4 regions of the Azonexus caeni genome follow, and region 3 is predicted to be linked to each of the others. Evidence: predicted binding sites of a transcription regulator. Region 3 holds the regulator's gene; each other region holds the start of a gene.
The links. The regulator FNR, encoded in region 3, switches genes on or off when oxygen is low (the NO sensors DNR and NnrR bind a similar motif). The targets are predictions, from matches to a motif close to TTGANCTAGNTCAA.
Positions count from the first base shown of each region.

Region 1 (4,098 bases), on a different contig from region 3:
CGGAGGTGGCGCCGAGGATGTTGATCGATTCGCCGCGCTTGTCCAGAACATACTCGAACAGGTTGCCGAGCAACTGCATCGCCATGTCCTTGAAGGCGAGCGTCGGACCGTTCGACAGCTCCTGCGTGTACAGCCCATCTTCCAGCTTGGTCAGCGGCGTGATCTCGGCTGCGTTGCCGCCGTTGCGGGTGAAGCGGTAGACGTCGGCGGTGTAGGTCCTGGCGACGATGGCCTTGAGGTCGGCGGCCGGGATGTCGGTGATGAACTTCGAGAGGATCTCGAATGCCAGGTCGGCGTAGGACAACTGGCGCCAGGCGTCGAGTTCGGCGCGCGTCACCTGCGGATAGGTTTCGGGCAGATAAAGCCCGCCGTCCGGCGCCAGCCCGCCGAGGAGGATGTCGCAGAAAGCCTGGGGCGCGGACTGGCCGCGGGTCGAGATGTAGCGCATGGCGTCGGAACCTGGAAAGCGGAAAAAACCGGGATTTTACCGCGTCGGGCGCGCGATACGCATGGCCATGATGAGGCGCAGCACGAACCAGCCGAGCGCGCTGCCGACCAGAAGGCCGGCCGGCATGGCGGCGTCGGCGATGAAAGCGAGGCCGGCGGCGAAGAACAGCAGGCCGCGCCAGCGCCCGCCGACCGCCAGGCAGTCGCGCATCGCCTCACGCGCCGGCGTGCGCACGCCCGGGTGGCGCCAGACCGGCAGCAGTTGCGTCAGCGCCCCGCTCACCAGCGGCAGCAGGAAAGCCGCCGCCCAGGCCGCCAGCGTCGGCCGTGCGGCGATCAGGCCGGCGCCGTGCAAGGCCCCGGCGAACAGGCAGAGCAACCAACCGCACACCGCCGCCAGCAGCGCCGCGACGGCGCCGTCGCCGAGCAGGGCGGCAGCCTTGAAACGGCGCAGCCAGTGGGCAACCAGGCCGAGAGCGATAACGACGAGGATCGCCGCGCCGGCCACCGCCAGCGGCCAGTACAGGGCGCTGCCGACCGCCAGCAGGAGAACGGCGGCGACTTGCGGCCACAGCCGGCGCCGCAGCCAGCCGGCGGCCTGGGGATCGGGCTGGCCGAGCGCGGTCGGCAGCAGCAGCGGCAAGGTGCCGAAAGCCGCCAGCCCGACCAGGCCCAGGGTATTGAGGTGCAGATGCAGGCGCCGCCAGCTCAGCCAGTGTTCCGGCCAGATTCCCATCGCCAGCACGGCGAGCAGCGCGGTCATCAGCAGCAGCACGGCCGCCGCGTACCAGCGCCAGCCGGGATGCGGCGTGCCGAGCGCGGCGCGCGCCCGGCGTACGATCCAGGCGAGGAGCGCGGCGGCCAGTCCGAGATCGAGGAAAGCCGCGAGAAACACGGCCGGGTAAGGCAGGACGCCGAAAAAACCGGCCACGGCGAGCCCGCCGCTGGCCTGCGCCAGCCACGGCAGCCTCCGGACGGCGGCCGGCGCGTCACCGGTGCGCGTCAGCACCGGCACGAAATGGATCATCGCCGCGAAGATCAGCGGCACGATGCCGCCAGCGAAGGCCAGATGAGCCACCGCCGCCGGCGTGCCGACCCCGGCCGCGCCGGCCAGAGCGGCGAGCACGAGGCAGCACAGCGCGGCGACGGCGATCCGCGTCAACTGCCGAGCACCTTGAAATCGATGACGATGGCGCCCGGCTCGCGCTGAACGTAGGCAATCGCCACCTGTTCGCCGTAACGCTGCTGCATCTGGGCGAGCAGCGGCAGCGGGTCGTGGTCGTTGCAGAAACGCATCGTCTCGCCGGGCATCAGCGACTCCAGCGCACCGAAGATGGCGGCGTGGCGGAAACGCTTGGCGACGCCGCGCGCATCGAAGGGGTAGAGGGCTTCCGGCGTGGGGTGGTCGCAGGCATGCAGGGTCTGGGTCATCGTGATTCCTTGGTCAATTGGCCCTTCAGGGCGGGAATACGCAGTCTGCCGGCCACAACGCGCAATTTCCTTGATCCATATCGCCATCGCCAAAAAGACGAAGGGGGCCGCAGCCCCCTTTTGTGCTCCGCTAGCCTGCCGGCTTACTGCAGTTCTTCCAGGCGGATGCGCTTGACCTGGCCCTTGACCGCGGCCAGCGCCTCGACCTTGGCGATTGCGGCGAGCGCGGCGCTCTCGCTGCAGACGTGGGTGAGGATGATGATGTCGGTCTCGCCCTCGCCTTCTTCCGGCTCGCGCTGCAGCATGGCGTCGATCGAGATGCCCTGGTCGGCGAGGATGCGGGTGACGTCGGCGAGCACGCCGGCCTTGTCCTCGACGCGCAGGCGCAGATAGTTGCCGGTCTCGATCTCGCTCATCGGCAGGATCGGCAGGTTGGACATCGCGTTCGGCTGGAAAGCCAGGTGCGGCACGCGGTGTTCCGGGTCGGCGGTGGCCAGGCGGGTGACGTCGACCAGGTCGGCGATCACTGCCGAAGCGGTCGGCTCGGCGCCGGCGCCCTTGCCGTAGTAGAGCGTGGTGCCGACGGCGTCGCCCTTGACGACGACAGCGTTCATCGCGCCCTCGACGTTGGCGATCAGGCGCTTGGCCGGGATCAGCGTCGGATGCACGCGCAGTTCGATGCCCTGCTCGCGGCGCTTGGCGATGCCGAGCAGCTTGATGCGGTAGCCGAGCTGTTCGGCGTACTTGATGTCGGAGGCTTCGAGCTTGGTGATGCCCTCGACGTAGGCCTTGTCGAACTGCACCGGGATGCCGTAGGCGATCGAGGCGATCAGCGTCGCCTTGTGCGCGGCATCGACGCCTTCGATGTCGAAGGTCGGATCGGCCTCGGCGTAACCCAGACGCTGCGCCTCGGCAAGCACGTCGGCGAACGACAGGCCCTTGTCGCGCATTTCCGAGAGGATGAAGTTGGTGGTGCCGTTGATGATGCCGGCGGCCCATTCGATGCGGTTGGCGGTGAGGCCTTCGCGCAGCGCCTTGATGATCGGGATGCCGCCGGCGACGGCAGCTTCGAAAGCGACCATGACGCCCTTCTCCTGAGCGGCGGTGAAGATCTCGGTGCCATGCACGGCGAGCAGCGCCTTGTTGGCGGTGACGACATGCTTGCCGGCGACGATCGCCTGCATCACGACTTCCTTGGCAACACCGTAGCCGCCGATCAGTTCGACGATGATGTCGATTTCCGGATCGTTGACCAGGGCGAAGGCATCGTCGGTGACGCGGGCTTCGCCGCCGGTCACCTGACGGGCCAGTTCGACGTTCTTGTCGGCCACGGCGGTAATTCGAATCGGCCGGCCGGCGCGGCGGGTGATTTCTTCCGCGTTGCGCTTGAGAACGGTCCAGGTGCCACCGCCGACGGTGCCGATGCCGATAAGGCCAACATTGATGGGTTTCATAGGTCAGTCTTTGTTGATGAGGTGATTGGTGTTGTGACGTTTGCGATAGTTTTCGAGGAAGCGGGCAAGGCGGCCGACCGCTTCCTTGAGGTCATCCTCGTGCGGCAGGAAGACGAGGCGGAAATGGTCCGGATGCGGCCAGTTGAAGCCGGTGCCCTGGACCAGCAGCACTTTTTCTTCCTGCAGCAGTTCGGCGATGAACTGCTGGTCGTTCTTGATCGGGTAGATCTTGGGATCGAGCTTCGGGAACATGTACAGCGTCGCCTTCGGCTTGACGCAGGAAACCCCCGGAATCGCGTTGATCAGCTGGTGGGCGACGTCGCGCTGGCGGCGCATGCGCCCGCCCTCGCCGACCAGGTCGTCGATGCTCTGGTAACCGCCGAGCGCGGTCTGGATGCCGTGCTGGCCGGGCGCATTGGCGCACAGGCGCATCGAGGCCAGGATGTCGAGGCCTTCGATGTAGTCCTTGGCGTGCCGCTTGTCGCCGGAAACCACCATCCAGCCGGCGCGATAGCCGCAGGAGCGATAGTTTTTCGACAGCCCGTTGAAGGTAATGGTCAGCACGTCGTCGGAGAGCGCGGCGATCGAGGTGTGCTTGACGCCGTCGTAGAGCACCTTGTCGTAGACTTCGTCGGCGTAGATGATCAGGTGGTGCTCGCGGGCGATGGCGATGATCTCGTGCAGCAGGTCATCCGGGTACAACGCGCCGGTCGGGTTGTTCGGGTTGATGATGACGATGGCGCGGGTGTTCTTGTTGATCTTGCTG
Region 1 is NZ_JBKJAD010000002.1:26,431-30,528, forward strand. It holds gene thrC (threonine synthase) at 1-448, opposite strand, end outside; gene ACLIIZ_RS02960 (hypothetical protein) at 485-1,609, opposite strand; gene ACLIIZ_RS02965 (DUF2249 domain-containing protein) at 1,606-1,878, opposite strand; gene ACLIIZ_RS02970 (homoserine dehydrogenase) at 2,022-3,332, opposite strand; gene ACLIIZ_RS02975 (pyridoxal phosphate-dependent aminotransferase) at 3,336-4,098, opposite strand, start outside.
Region 1: the regulator FNR is predicted to act here: its motif matches at 1,949-1,962, upstream of ACLIIZ_RS02965 (DUF2249 domain-containing protein).

Region 2 (4,098 bases), on a different contig from region 3:
CGCGGCTGCTGCGCGTGCTGCAGGAACGCGCGGTGACGCCGCTCGGCAGCACGCGGGAAATCCAGGTCGACATCTCGCTGGTCTGCGCCACCCACCGCAAGCTGCGCGAGGAAGTCGCCCGCGGCAGTTTCCGCGAGGACCTCTATTACCGCCTCAACGGCATGAGCGTCACCCTGCCGCCGCTGCGCGAGCGCAGCGACCTGCGCCAACTGGTCGCCAAGCTGGCCGCCGGCGAAAGCTGCGAGCGCGGCCCGGTACGCTTTACCGAAGGCGCGCTGCAGGTGATCGAGCGCTACGGCTGGCCGGGCAACATCCGCCAGTTGTTCAACGTGATCCGCGTCGCCATCGCCCTGCTCGACGACGACGAGACGACGGTCCACGAATCGCACCTGCCGGAAGAACTGTTCGAGGCGCCGCTGGCGCCCGCCGCTGCCGCGCCCGAAGCGCAATGGGCGGCGGCGCCGCTCGAGAACCCGGTCGGCAGCCTGGAGGAAGTCGGCCGCCAGCTCGCCCAGCGCGCGCTCGACCAGGCCAACGGCAACGTCTCGGCGGCGGCACGCCAGCTCGGCATCAGCCGCAACACGCTCTACCGCAAGCTCGGCAAGTTATAGCCAGAACGGATTGCGGGTCAGCGCGACGCCGACGATGTAGCCATAGGCGAGCACCGCCAGCGCGCCGTAGCGCAGGCGGGCGGTGCGCGTCCTGCCGCGCTTCAGCGCCAGCGTACCCAGTCCGATGTAGGCGAGCAGACCGCCCAGCTTGGCGGTCAGCCAGCCGTCGGCGAAGGGATACTGGCCGCTCCACACCGCCAGCGTCAGCGCGCTGCCGAGCAGCACGCTGTCGATGACATGCGGCAGGGTGCGCGTCAGCCGCTGATGCAGGCGCGGCGACTCGCTCGCCATCCAGTACAGGCGGAGCAGGAAGCCGGCGCCGCTGAGGACGACGCAGCTGATGTGCAGGTGGCGCAGCAACAGGTAGGTGTTCATGCCGGCGCCTGTTGCAACTGCCGGCCGTGCCGCCACGCCGCCTGCGTCAGGTTGACGGCGAGCCAGAGCGCGGCCGCGATCAGCAACGCGCCGGCCGGGCGGCTCAGCCAGTCGGGCAGGAAAACGGCAGCCAGCGCCAGCCCGGCGGCGGCGACGAAGACCCGGAACTGGCGCTGCATCGGCGCCTCGGGCAACAGCTTGTTCATCGGCGGCAAGGCCTTGCCGACCAGGCCGTGGTTCTGCAGGTCGAGCCAGAGCAGGAAGGGAACGATCTTGGCCAGCATACCGACGATCAGCGGCACGAAAGCGCCGAGCAGCAAGACCAGGCCGAAGGCCGGCGTCCACTGCGGATCGTCGGCGAGCGCCGGGAACAGCGCGCCGGCAGCGAGCATGGCAAGCGCCAGCAGCGCGCCGTAGAGGCCGAACTGCCAATAACGGAAGGTGCTGTCGGGCCGCGCCCGCCGCCGCTTGGCCTGCAGGCGCAAGGTCTGCAGCGCGAAGGCGGCGCCGCCGCCGGCGAGCAGCAGGCGGCCGAGCCGCGCCGGCCATTCGGCGTCGAACGCCAGCGCGGCGCTCCAGGCAAGCAGCACGGTGAACAGGAAGAGCGGGAAGCCCCACGCCGGGCGCGCCGCATAACCCGGCGTCAGCTGGAACATCGGCACCACCACGTAGGCCACCGCCGCCAGCAGCACGCCGGCCCAGCCGGCCAGGCCCCAGGCGGCATGCAGATCGGCCAACGCCAGCAAGGGCAGCGACCAGCCGCCGGCCAGTGCCAGCAGCATGAACAGGCCGCTGCCGCCGACCACGGCGAGGCCGGCCAGCGACAACTTGATCCCGCGGATGCTCGGACTGGTCGACGGCACCCGGAACAACGCGCTGCCGGCAGCCACGACGAAGACCAGCAGAGCCAGCGCCAGCAGCGTGCCGGCGGCATGCAGCCAGCCCGGCGCCGACCACAGGAAGCCGCCGGCCAGCGCCAGCGCGCCAAGGTTGATCGCCGGATGGACGATACGCGCCACCCACAGCGGCCGCGCCAGCGCGGCGCCGGCGACCACTGGCAGAACCTGGATCAGCGCGCCGAGCATGACCTGCAGCATGAAGCCGACGGTGAGCAGATGGGTGGCGGCGAGCGCCGCCGGCGTCCACCGCGAAGCCAGGATGGCCGGCCCGTCGATCACGGCAAGCAGCCCGGCGAGCGCGATGAACAGCGGCGCGGTGACGAAGAAACGCAGCGGCGCCGCCAGCGGCGGCACCTGGTCGAAGGAGAGCATGCCGCTGGCCACGACCGCCTCAGCAGGTGATGCGCACGGCGAAGGTGCCGTCGTCGCGCAGTTCGGTCCGCCAGCGGTGGCCGTTCTGTTGCAGCACGCGGTAGAGCGGGTGCGGCTCGCGGAACAGGAGGAGCAGCATTTCCTCGCCCGGCTGCAGCGTCGCCAGCATTTCCATGGTGTCGACGAAAGGCTGCGGCGGCTCCAGGTAGCGCGCGTCGACCGTGCGTTCGGCGGGGATGTCCATCAGGCCAGCTCGCTTTGCAGGCGTTCCAGCACCGCCGGCTCGCCGGCCAGGTGCTGGTCGCACATCGGGTAGAGGACGTTCTCTTCCTTCATGTTGTGCTGCTGCATCATGATCAGCAGGCTTTCCGCCTGGCCGAGAAATTCCTCCAGGTCGCCGCCGTCCAGCGCCTCCTCGGCGACTTCGACCAGCCCACGCATCTGCTCGTGCTCGATGCGCATCATTTGCGTCGGCCCCATGGTCATGCCGGTACGCGCTTCGAAGGCCGGGAACAGCGTCTGCTCCTCGGCCGCGAAGTGGCGCAGCAGCGCCGCGCGGAACTGCCCGAAGGCCGCCGCGGCAGCCGCCGCGTCGCCGCGTTCGACCGCCTGCTCGGCAGCGGCATAGAAATCGTCGCAATGACGGTGATCGTCGATCAGGAATTCACGAATGCTCATGACCAGGCTCCAGTTGGGGTTCGCCGGCATTCTCCGCTGGCGCGCCGGAATGCGGCCTTGATGGAAATCAAAATCGGGGAAGCGCCGGGATTGGCGCCCCCGGTACCGGGGATCAGGGCCATGCTCTTCAGGCAGGGCCAAGCCGGCTCCGGCGTCCAGGCCGCGAGCTGTGCCAGTTTTCGCCGGCACCGGCTTCGATCAGCCAGCCCCTGTCGTTCTCTTCCAAAAATTCTTGCGTGACGCAGTTTTGCATTAAACCGTATGGCTACGACGGGGCTTTTCATTGCTTCTGCTCCTTGTCAAGCGAATTCCAGCGCCCATTGAAGCCGTGGCCGATGCCTGCCTGTTTACCATCAACCAACCCGTTCCGGGCTCGCGGCAGCACGTTCTGCGGTGCAGACGACCATGAATATCGAAGTCCTGCCGGGCTGACATGTAGCTGACCCGGAGGCTTCACCGGCGTGTCATGGTGCTTCCATAGTCTCTCGCTCTTTCAACCGAACGGGAGCGCTTCATGTTTACCTCTCCATCCGCCGAGCCGCTGGCCCACTCTGGCATCCGATTGACCTTTCTCGCGGCGCTGTGCCTGAGCCTCAGCGCCTGCCTGGGCAGTGACGACGACGTCGGCGCTCTCCTGCCCGATGGCAGCACCGCCCAGCTAGCCATTCTGGAAACCACCGACCTGCACGCCAACCTCCTCAGCTACGACTATTTCAAGCTGGCCGAAGATAAAAGCCTGGGATTCGAGCGCACTGCCACCCTCATCAAGCAGGCGCGCACGGCGTTTCCCAACAACCTGCTGATCGACAACGGCGACACCATCCAGGGCACGGCCCTGGCCGACTACCAGGCCCTGGTGACCCCGGTGGCCTGCGACCAGAAGCTGGCCACCTACAAGGCCATGGACACCATTGGCTTCGACGCTGGCACTCTGGGCAACCATGAGTTCAACTACGGTCTGCCCTACCTGGCGCAGGTCACGGGAGCGAAATTCAACGTGGATGGCATGGCAGCCGTGGCCAGCCAGCCCACCTGCACCGGTCCCGCTTTCCCGCTGGTGCTGGCCAATGTGACCAGCAAGAAGGACGGGCAGACGCTCTACAAGCCTTACACCCTCATCAGCAAGAAAGTGACCGGCAAAGACAAGGACGGCAAAGCCATCG
Region 2 is NZ_JBKJAD010000037.1:4,611-8,708, forward strand. It holds gene ACLIIZ_RS20475 (sigma-54-dependent Fis family transcriptional regulator) at 1-611, shown strand, start outside; gene ACLIIZ_RS20480 (SirB2 family protein) at 606-986, opposite strand; gene ACLIIZ_RS20485 (hypothetical protein) at 983-2,269, opposite strand; gene ACLIIZ_RS20490 (DUF2249 domain-containing protein) at 2,277-2,501, opposite strand; gene ACLIIZ_RS20495 (hemerythrin domain-containing protein) at 2,501-2,935, opposite strand; gene ACLIIZ_RS20500 (bifunctional 2',3'-cyclic-nucleotide 2'-phosphodiesterase/3'-nucleotidase) at 3,450-4,098, shown strand, end outside.
Region 2: the regulator FNR is predicted to act here: its motif matches at 2,993-3,006, upstream of ACLIIZ_RS20495 (hemerythrin domain-containing protein).

Region 3 (4,098 bases):
GCAGGGTGCCGGCACCGAAGGCCAGCATCAGCAGCGCGCCGCGCTGCGCCGAACCGGCCGCCAAGGCACTGGCCAACGCGCTATAGACCAGGCCGCAGGGCAACCAACCCCACAGCATACCGAGCGGAAACGCCTGGCCAACCCGCGTCGCCGGCAGGAAACGCCGGGTCAGCGGCTGCAGCCGCCGCCACAGCGACTGGCCGAGCCGTTCGGTGAAGGCCAGCGCCCGGGTGACGCCGATCAGGTAGAGGCCGAGCGCGACCAGCATCAGGTTGGCGAAGAGGAAGAGGATCAGCCGCGCCGGCACCTGTCCTTCGAGTCCCAGTCCGGCGGCACCGAGCGCCCCGGCAATTGCCCCGGCAATGGCATAGGAGAGGATGCGACCGCCGTTGTAGGCAAGATGCATCGACCAGCGGGCCGGACTACCCATCGCCAGTGCGCCGACGATGCCGCCGCACATGCCGACGCAGTGCGCACCACCGAGCAGACCAACGAGAAACAGCGCCAGGAAGCCGGAATCAGGCATGGGGCAAGGCTTGCGACAGGAAAGCCCGCAGTGTAACCCGCCCCGGGCCTTCCTGACACGCCGCTCAGATCACCTTGGAGTAACGCGTCCGCTGCCGGTCGGCGCGCAGGTAGCGGTCGAAGGCCATGGCGATGACACGGACCAGCATGCGCCCCGGCGGCAGCACGGTGATCCAGTCGCGTTCGATCTTGAGCAGACCGCCGCGTTCCATCTCGCGCAGATCCTCGATCTCGGCCGCGAAATACTTGTGGAAGTCGATCAGGTGCGAACTCTCGATGCTTTCGATCGACAGCTCGAAATGGCACATCAGCGCCTGGATGATCGAACGCCGCAGGATGTCGTCGGCGGTCAGCTCGATGCCGCGCACCACCGGCAGCATCGGCGCGTCGAGCCGGTCGTAGTACTCGTCGAGCGTCTTGACGTTCTGGTAGTAGGTCGGACCGACCTTGCTGATCGACGAGATGCCGAAGGACAGCATGTCGCAGTCGGCGTAGGTCGAATAACCCTGGAAGTTGCGGTGCAGGCGCCCCTGGCGCTGCGCCACCGCCAGCTCGTCGTCGGGCTTGGCGAAATGGTCCATGCCGATGAAGACGTAACCGGCATCGGTCAGCTTCTTGATCGCCAGCGCCAGGATCTGCAGCTTGGTGTCGGCATTCGGCAGGTCGGCGTCGGCAATCCGCCGCTGCGGCTTGAACAGCCCCGGCAGGTGCGCGTAGTTGTAGATCGACAGGCGGTCCGGGTCCATCGCCAGGACGCGTTCCAGCGTCCGGTTGAAACCCATCACGCTCTGGAAGGGCAGACCGTAGATGAGGTCGATCGACACCGATTTGAAACCGTTGGCGCGTGCCGCGCTGATCACATTGGCCGTTTCTTCCTCGGTCTGCACGCGGTTGACCGCAACCTGCACGCGCTCGTCGAAATCCTGGACGCCGACGCTCATCCGGTTGAAACCCAGTTCGCCGAGCAGCGCCACGGTGGCCGTATCGACCTTGCGCGGGTCGACTTCGATCGAATACTCGCCGCCGTCGAGCAGCTTGAAGTGCCGTCGGGTTTCCGCCATCAACTGGCGCATTTCGTCGTGCGACAGGAAAGTCGGCGTGCCGCCGCCCCAGTGCAGCTGGATCACCTCATGCTCGCCTTCGCTGCCTTCCAGCGCGGCGCTCTGCAGCGCCAGCTCCTTGCCCAGGTATTTCAGGTACTTGGCGCTGCGCCCGTGATCCTTGGTGATGATCTTGTTGCAGGCGCAGTAATAACAGATGGTGTTGCAGAAAGGGATGTGGAAGTATAATGAGAGCGGTCGGCTGATCCCGCCGATGTTGCGCTTGCTGAGCCAGAGAGCGGCAGCCTCGGCGTCGAAAGCCTCGACGAAGCGGTCGGCAGTGGGATACGAGGTGTAGCGGGGGCCGTTTACGTCGAAACGGCGAATGATCTGTGGGTCGAAGACGAGGTTTTCAGTTGCGAAATTCATTGAACATGGCGCCAAGTTTTGGCCCGATTATGTGGGGATGGATCGCATTTCCGGTTGACATGGATCAAGCCAACGCAGGTTGCCAATGCCCAGCCCAATCCCGCTGAATCAGGAGATTTCGCTGACCGTCATCAAGACGGCTTGTTCCAACTGCAACCTGCGGGAACTCTGCCTTCCCTTCGGTCTCAGTCTCGATGAACTGGAGCGTCTCGACGACCTGATTTCGACCCGCCGCCGGATCAAGCGCGGCGATCACCTGTACCGCGCCGGCGAGTCCTTCGACTCGATCTACGCGATCCGCAGCGGCTTCTTCAAGACCGACGTCCTGCTCGAGGACGGCCGCGACCAGGTCACCGGCTTCCAGATGGCCGGCGAACTGCTCGGCCTCGACGGCATCAGCACCGAACACCACACCTGCAACGCCATCGCGCTGGAAGACAGCGAGATCTGCGCGATCCCGTTCAACCGCCTGGAAAGCCTGTCGCGCGAGATCCACAACCTTCAGCATCACTTCCACAAGGTGATGAGCCGCGAAATCGTCCGCGACCACGGCGTCATGATGCTGCTCGGCACGATGCGCGCCGAAGAGCGGCTGGCCGCCTTCCTGCTCAACCTGTCGCAGCGCTTCACGGCGCGCGGCTTCTCGCACGCCGAGTTCTACCTGCGCATGACGCGCGAGGAAATCGGCAGCTACCTCGGCCTTAAGCTGGAAACCGTGTCGCGCGCCTTCTCCAAATTCCAGGAAGAAGGCTACATCGCGGTCCAGCAGAAGCACATCCGCATCCTCAACGTCAGCGGCCTGAAGGCGCTGATGAACCACCGCTGCTGAGCCTAACGGCTCAGCCCGAGCCAGCGGCGCGCACTGCCCGGCGATGCCGGGCGATCCCATTCCGGCTCGTCGCCGAAGCGCTGCTGCAGGAAATCGATGAAGGCGCGCACCTTCAGCGGCAGGTGCCGGTTCGGCAGATGCACCGCGTAAATGAAGCGCTCGACTGGCACGTAGCCGGGTAGCACCTCGACCAGACGCCCGGCCTGCAGCTCGCTGCCGACGATGAAGGTCGGCAGCAAGGCCAACCCCAGCCCGCCCAGCACCGCCTGCGATAGCGCCTCGTCGTCGTTGATGCGCAGCTTGCCCGCCACCGGCACCGAGATGTCGCCGGCCGGACCGCGCAGATGCCAGAAGCCCTGCGTCGTCAGGTAGGTGTAGTCGAGACAGTTGTGCCCGGCCAGGTCCTCCGGCTTTTCCGGTACCCCCCAGCGCGCCAGGTAGGCCGGGCTGCCGCAGATCTTGCGACGGATCGGCGCCAGCCGCCGGGCGACCAGATTGTCGCCGGGCACCGGGGCGATGCGCAGCGCCAGGTCGTAGCCCTCGTCCACCAGATTGACCAGGCGGTCGCTGATCGTCATGTCCACCGACAGCTCCGGGTACTGCAGCATGAAATCGGCCAGCGCCGGTGCCACGTGCAGCGTGCTGAAGGCGACCGGCGCGCTGAAGCGCAGCTTGCCGCGCGGCTCGCGGTGCAGGCTGCCGATCGTGTTCTCGGCCTGCGCCATTTCGTCGACGATGCGGTCGCAATGCTCGAAGTAAGCCTCGCCGACCTCGGTCAGGCTGAGCCGGCGCGTACTGCGTTGCAGCAGGCGAACGCCGAGCGCCGCCTCGAGCCGCGCCACCGACTTGCTGACGCGCGACTTGGAAATCCCCAGGCGCGACGCCGCCCCGGAAAAACTGCGCGCCTTGACCACCTGGGCGAACAGCAGCATGTCGTTGATGTCGTGCACACGCGCTCCAATTGTTATTAAAAAGGAAACAGTCTTGTGCAAAGTCGCCGGCTTATCAAGCCCCGGACTTCCTTTTACCATCCGCAATCCCGCGACACAAAAAACCGATCAACAAAAATCACCAGAAAATTCATATAAATGCAGCAGAACAACCTGATCATCAGGGAGAGCGACTTCGTTCGCCTGATGGCAATCCAGCCGCCCGACGATCTGCGCGACGAGCTTGAGCGCGCCATTGTTATCCCCGACGAATCAATACCAGCCGACATCGTCACGATGGGGTCGCGCGTCCGCTATACCGAACAGGAGACCGGCAACAGCCGCC
Region 3 is NZ_JBKJAD010000007.1:79,905-84,002, reverse strand. It holds gene ACLIIZ_RS09605 (sulfite exporter TauE/SafE family protein) at 1-526, opposite strand, end outside; gene hemN (oxygen-independent coproporphyrinogen III oxidase) at 591-1,994, opposite strand; gene fnr (fumarate/nitrate reduction transcriptional regulator Fnr) at 2,080-2,823, shown strand; gene ACLIIZ_RS09590 (LysR family transcriptional regulator) at 2,826-3,773, opposite strand; gene rnk (nucleoside diphosphate kinase regulator) at 3,912-4,098, shown strand, end outside.

Region 4 (4,098 bases), on a different contig from region 3:
AGGGTGGCTTCGTTGTAGATGTTGAGGTGCGGGCCGGCGACGAAATCCTGACCGGAGACCAGATTGATCGCCCCGAGATCGTTGGCTTCGACCTTGCAGCCGGCTTCATCGACGATACGGCGCAGCGCCTTGAGGTCGCTTTCCGATTCGAGCAGCGCCTGCGCCGAAATGACGACTTCCTTGCCGGCATCGGTCAGGTCGCGAGCCAGGCCAATCCAGTCGGCGGTGCGCAACTGCTGGCGGCGCGAGCAGACGACTTCGCCGACGTGGATGATGTCGAGTGCCGGGTTCTCCGCCATCGCCGCGTAGAACTCCATGACTTCTGCCTTGGGCCAGAACCAGAGCAGGGGGCCGAGCGACAGTTTCATGCTTATCTCCAGGGCCGGTTGTAGGCGCCCAGCGTTGCCTGGTTGCCTTCGGAAACCTTGGCCAGTTCGGCCTGCCAGGCCGGCTTGACGTGGTAGCGTTCGGCGCCGTCGCGCAGCGCGTCGAGCGCGGCGCGCAGGGTGCGGGTGACCTGGGTGACGTAGGTCGGGCTGCGCTGGCGGCCTTCGACCTTGATCGCGCGCACGCCGATCTTGACGATCTCCGGTAGGATTTCCAGGACGTTGAGGCTGGTCGGTTCTTCCAGCGCGTAGTAGGTTTCGCCGCGCACGTCGAAGCGGCCCTTGCACAGCGTCGGGTAGCCGGCCGGTTCGCTGTCGCCGAAACGGTCGATCAGAATGCCGTTGAGGCGGGTTTCCATGGCGCCCGGTTGCTTGTCCCACTTGACGTACTTGGCCGGCGAGCAGGCGCCGACGGTATTGGGCGATTCGCCGCAGGCGTAGGACGACAGCCAGCAGCGGCCCTCGTTCATCACGCACAGGCTGCCGAAGCCGAAGACCTCGATTTCCACCTCGGTGTTGCGGATGACGTTCTCGACCTGGGCCAGCGTCAGCACGCGCGGCAGGACGGCGCGGCGGATGCCGAACTCGCGGCGGCAGAAGTTGATTGCTTCGTAGCTGGTGGCCGAGCCCTGCACCGACAGGTGCAGGCGCTGCTGCGGGTGGCGCCGGCTGGCGTAGTCGAGTAGCCCGACATCGGCCAGGATGATCGCGTCGACGCCGAGGTCGACCGCGGCGTCGACCGCCTTGTGCCAGTCGCCGACACGGCCGGCCTGGGGGAAGGTGTTGATCGCCAGCAAGACCTCGCGGCCCCTGGCGTGGGCATAACGGACGCCGTCGCCCATGGTCTTCGGATCGAAGTTGAGGCCGGCGAAATTGCGCGCGTTGGTATCGTTCTTGAAGCCGAGGTAGACGGCATCGGCGCCATTGTCGACGGCGGCCTTGAGGGCCGGCAGGCTGCCGGCCGGACAGACGAGGTCGGGCAGTTGGGGCATGGCGGGTTCCAGGCAGGTGAAGCAGAGAAGTATAGCGGCTCGCATCCGGCTGCCGTTGATCCGCATCAAAAGCCAGGCTCGTGCTAGGATTGAGCAACGTAACGTTCGCCCGGAACTCAGCTTCATGTCCGACCATCGTGTTCTCGTCGTCGATGACGAAGCCATCAACCTGATGCTGATCGAGGATTTTCTCGAGCAGGAGAAGTTGGCGCTCGAGTTGTTCGCCGACCCGCTCGCCGCCTGGCAGCGTCTGGCGGCGCCCGACAGCGATTTCGCACTGGTCGTGCTCGATCGCATGATGCCGGGGATGGACGGCATCGAGTTCCTGCGCCGGGTCAAGGCGGAGAGGCGCTTCGCCGATGTGCCGGTGATCATGCAGACGGCAGCGTCGGCGCCGGAACAGGTGCGCGAGGGTCTGGAGGCCGGCGCCTACTACTACCTGACCAAGCCCTATGCGCCGGAAGCGCTGATCTCGATCGTCCGCGCGGCGCTCGAGGACCGTCGCGCCCGCGTTTCTCTGCGCACGCTCGCGGCGCACATCGAGGAAGCACAGAAGCTACTCGTCTGCGCCGAATACGGCTTTTCCACGCTGGAGGAAATCTCTTGTCTGGTGCCGGTGCTGGCCGGCATCTGCCCGGAGCCCGATCGCGTCGCCCCCGGTCTGTCGGACCTCATGGTCAATGCGGTCGAACATGGCAATCTGGGGATTTCCTACCGCGAGAAGTCGCTGCTCAAATGGGACGGCGACTGGGAAGGCGAAATCCGCAAGCGGCTCGTTCAGCCCGAATTCCGCGAGCGGCGGGCAAGCGTACGCATCGAGCGGACAGCGTCGGCGATTTCCTTCCGTATCGCCGACCAGGGGCGCGGTTTCGACTGGCGCAAATTCCTCGATTTCGACCCCGAGCGCGTCTTCGACCCCAACGGCCGGGGAATTGCCATGGCGCGGATGACCAGTTTCAGCCGCCTGCAGTACGAAGGTTGCGGCAACGTCGTCGTTGCCACCGTCGATTTGCCCGCGGCGGCGTAAGCGGCTTCAGCGGGTAACGATAGTCGGCTGGTAACCGAGGCTGCTGCGGAAGCGATCGGCGACCACCTGTGCCTCGGTGCGCGAGGCGTAAGGGCCGAGCTGCAGGCGGTGCAGCCCGTTGGCGCGCAGAATGTGCATGCGGGCATCGACCCAGTCGAGTTCTCTTTCCAGATGCAGTTTCAGATTATCGGCGTTGTCGGCATTGGCGAAAGCGCCAAGCTGCAGGTATACCCCGGACGGCAGGGCGGTTTCGACGACCGGTGCCGGAGGTGGTGCGGCACTGGGAGCGGCTGGCGGCGCCACCTGAGCATAGGTGGTGCTGGTTTCCTGGCCGGGGATGATCGCCTCGACTTCGACTTCACCGCTGCCGCCCTGAACCAGTCCGAGCTTGTAGGCGGCGGTGTAGGAGAGGTCGATGATGCGGCTGGCGTGGAAAGGACCGCGATCGATGACGCGGACCACCACCGAGCGGCCGTTCTGCACGTTGCTGACGCGCACGTAGGAAGGCAGGGCCAGCGTTGGATGGGCGGCGGTCATGGCGAACATGTCGTAGGGTTCGCCGATCGAGGTCTTCTGTCCGTGGAACTTCTTGCCGTACCAGCTGGCGATGCCGCGCGCCTTGTAAGGGCGCACGCTGGTGTTCGGCACATAACTGGTGCCGAACACTTCGTAGGGGCGTAGCGCCGGTTTGTGCAGCGGTTCCCAGCGCGGGACCGCGTCAGGGGTCTGTTCAAGGTTTTCCGGAATTTCGTCGCCCGGGCCGTCGTCCTTGTAATAGCCGCCGCCCCAGCGTCGGTTGGGCGCTGCCTGGCCGGTCGGTCGCGCGGTGCTGGCTGTTGGCCGCTCGTTCCTGGCCACGGGTTCGGGTGTGCTGCCGCAGGCGGCAAGTACGAAACACGGAAGAAGCAGGCGCCAGATGTTTTTCATTTCTTGACCAGCATGCGGTGGGTGTGAATGCTCATCAGGATGCCGATGCCCAGCATCAGTGTGATCAGCGCGGTGCCGCCGTAGCTGATGAAGGGCAGCGGTACGCCGACGACTGGCAGGATACCCGAGACCATGCCCATGTTGACGAAGGCGTAGATGAAGAAGACCAGGGTCAGCGCGCTGGCCAGCAGGCGGGAGAACAGGGTCGGTGCGGCGGCGGCGATCATCAGACCGCGGCCGATCAGCAGTGTGAACAGGAAGAGCAGGATGCCGTTGCCGAGCAGGCCCCATTCCTCGGAAAAAACGGCGAAGATGAAGTCGGTGTGCTTTTCCGGAATGAACTCGAGGTGGGTCTGGGTGCCCTTCAGCCAGCCCTTGCCGAGGCCGCCGCCGGAACCGATGGCGATCGTGGACTGGATGATGTGATAGCCGGCGCCGAGGGGGTCGGAACTCGGGTCGAGCAGGGTCAGCACACGCCGCCGCTGGTAGTCGTGCAGCATGTTCCAGGCGAAAGGCATGGCGGCGCCAGCGGCGGCGCCCAGCCCGAACATCACCTTCCAGGGCAGGCCGGCGAAGAAGATGACGAAGAAGCCGGCGGCGCCGATCAGCAGCGAGGTGCCGAGGTCGGGTTGCTTGAGGATGAGGGCGATCGGCAGGAGCAGGATGCCGCTGGCGATGGCGAAGTGCTTGGCGCGCAACATCGATTCGTACTTGTGGAAATACCAGGCGAGCATCAGCGGCATCGCGATCTTCATGATCTCGGATG
Region 4 is NZ_JBKJAD010000027.1:15,489-19,586, forward strand. It holds gene ACLIIZ_RS18730 (U32 family peptidase) at 1-368, opposite strand, end outside; gene ubiU (ubiquinone anaerobic biosynthesis protein UbiU) at 371-1,378, opposite strand; gene ACLIIZ_RS18740 (response regulator) at 1,503-2,405, shown strand; gene ACLIIZ_RS18745 (septal ring lytic transglycosylase RlpA family protein) at 2,412-3,332, opposite strand; gene rodA (rod shape-determining protein RodA) at 3,329-4,098, opposite strand, start outside.
Region 4: the regulator FNR is predicted to act here: its motif matches at 1,434-1,447, upstream of ubiU (ubiquinone anaerobic biosynthesis protein UbiU).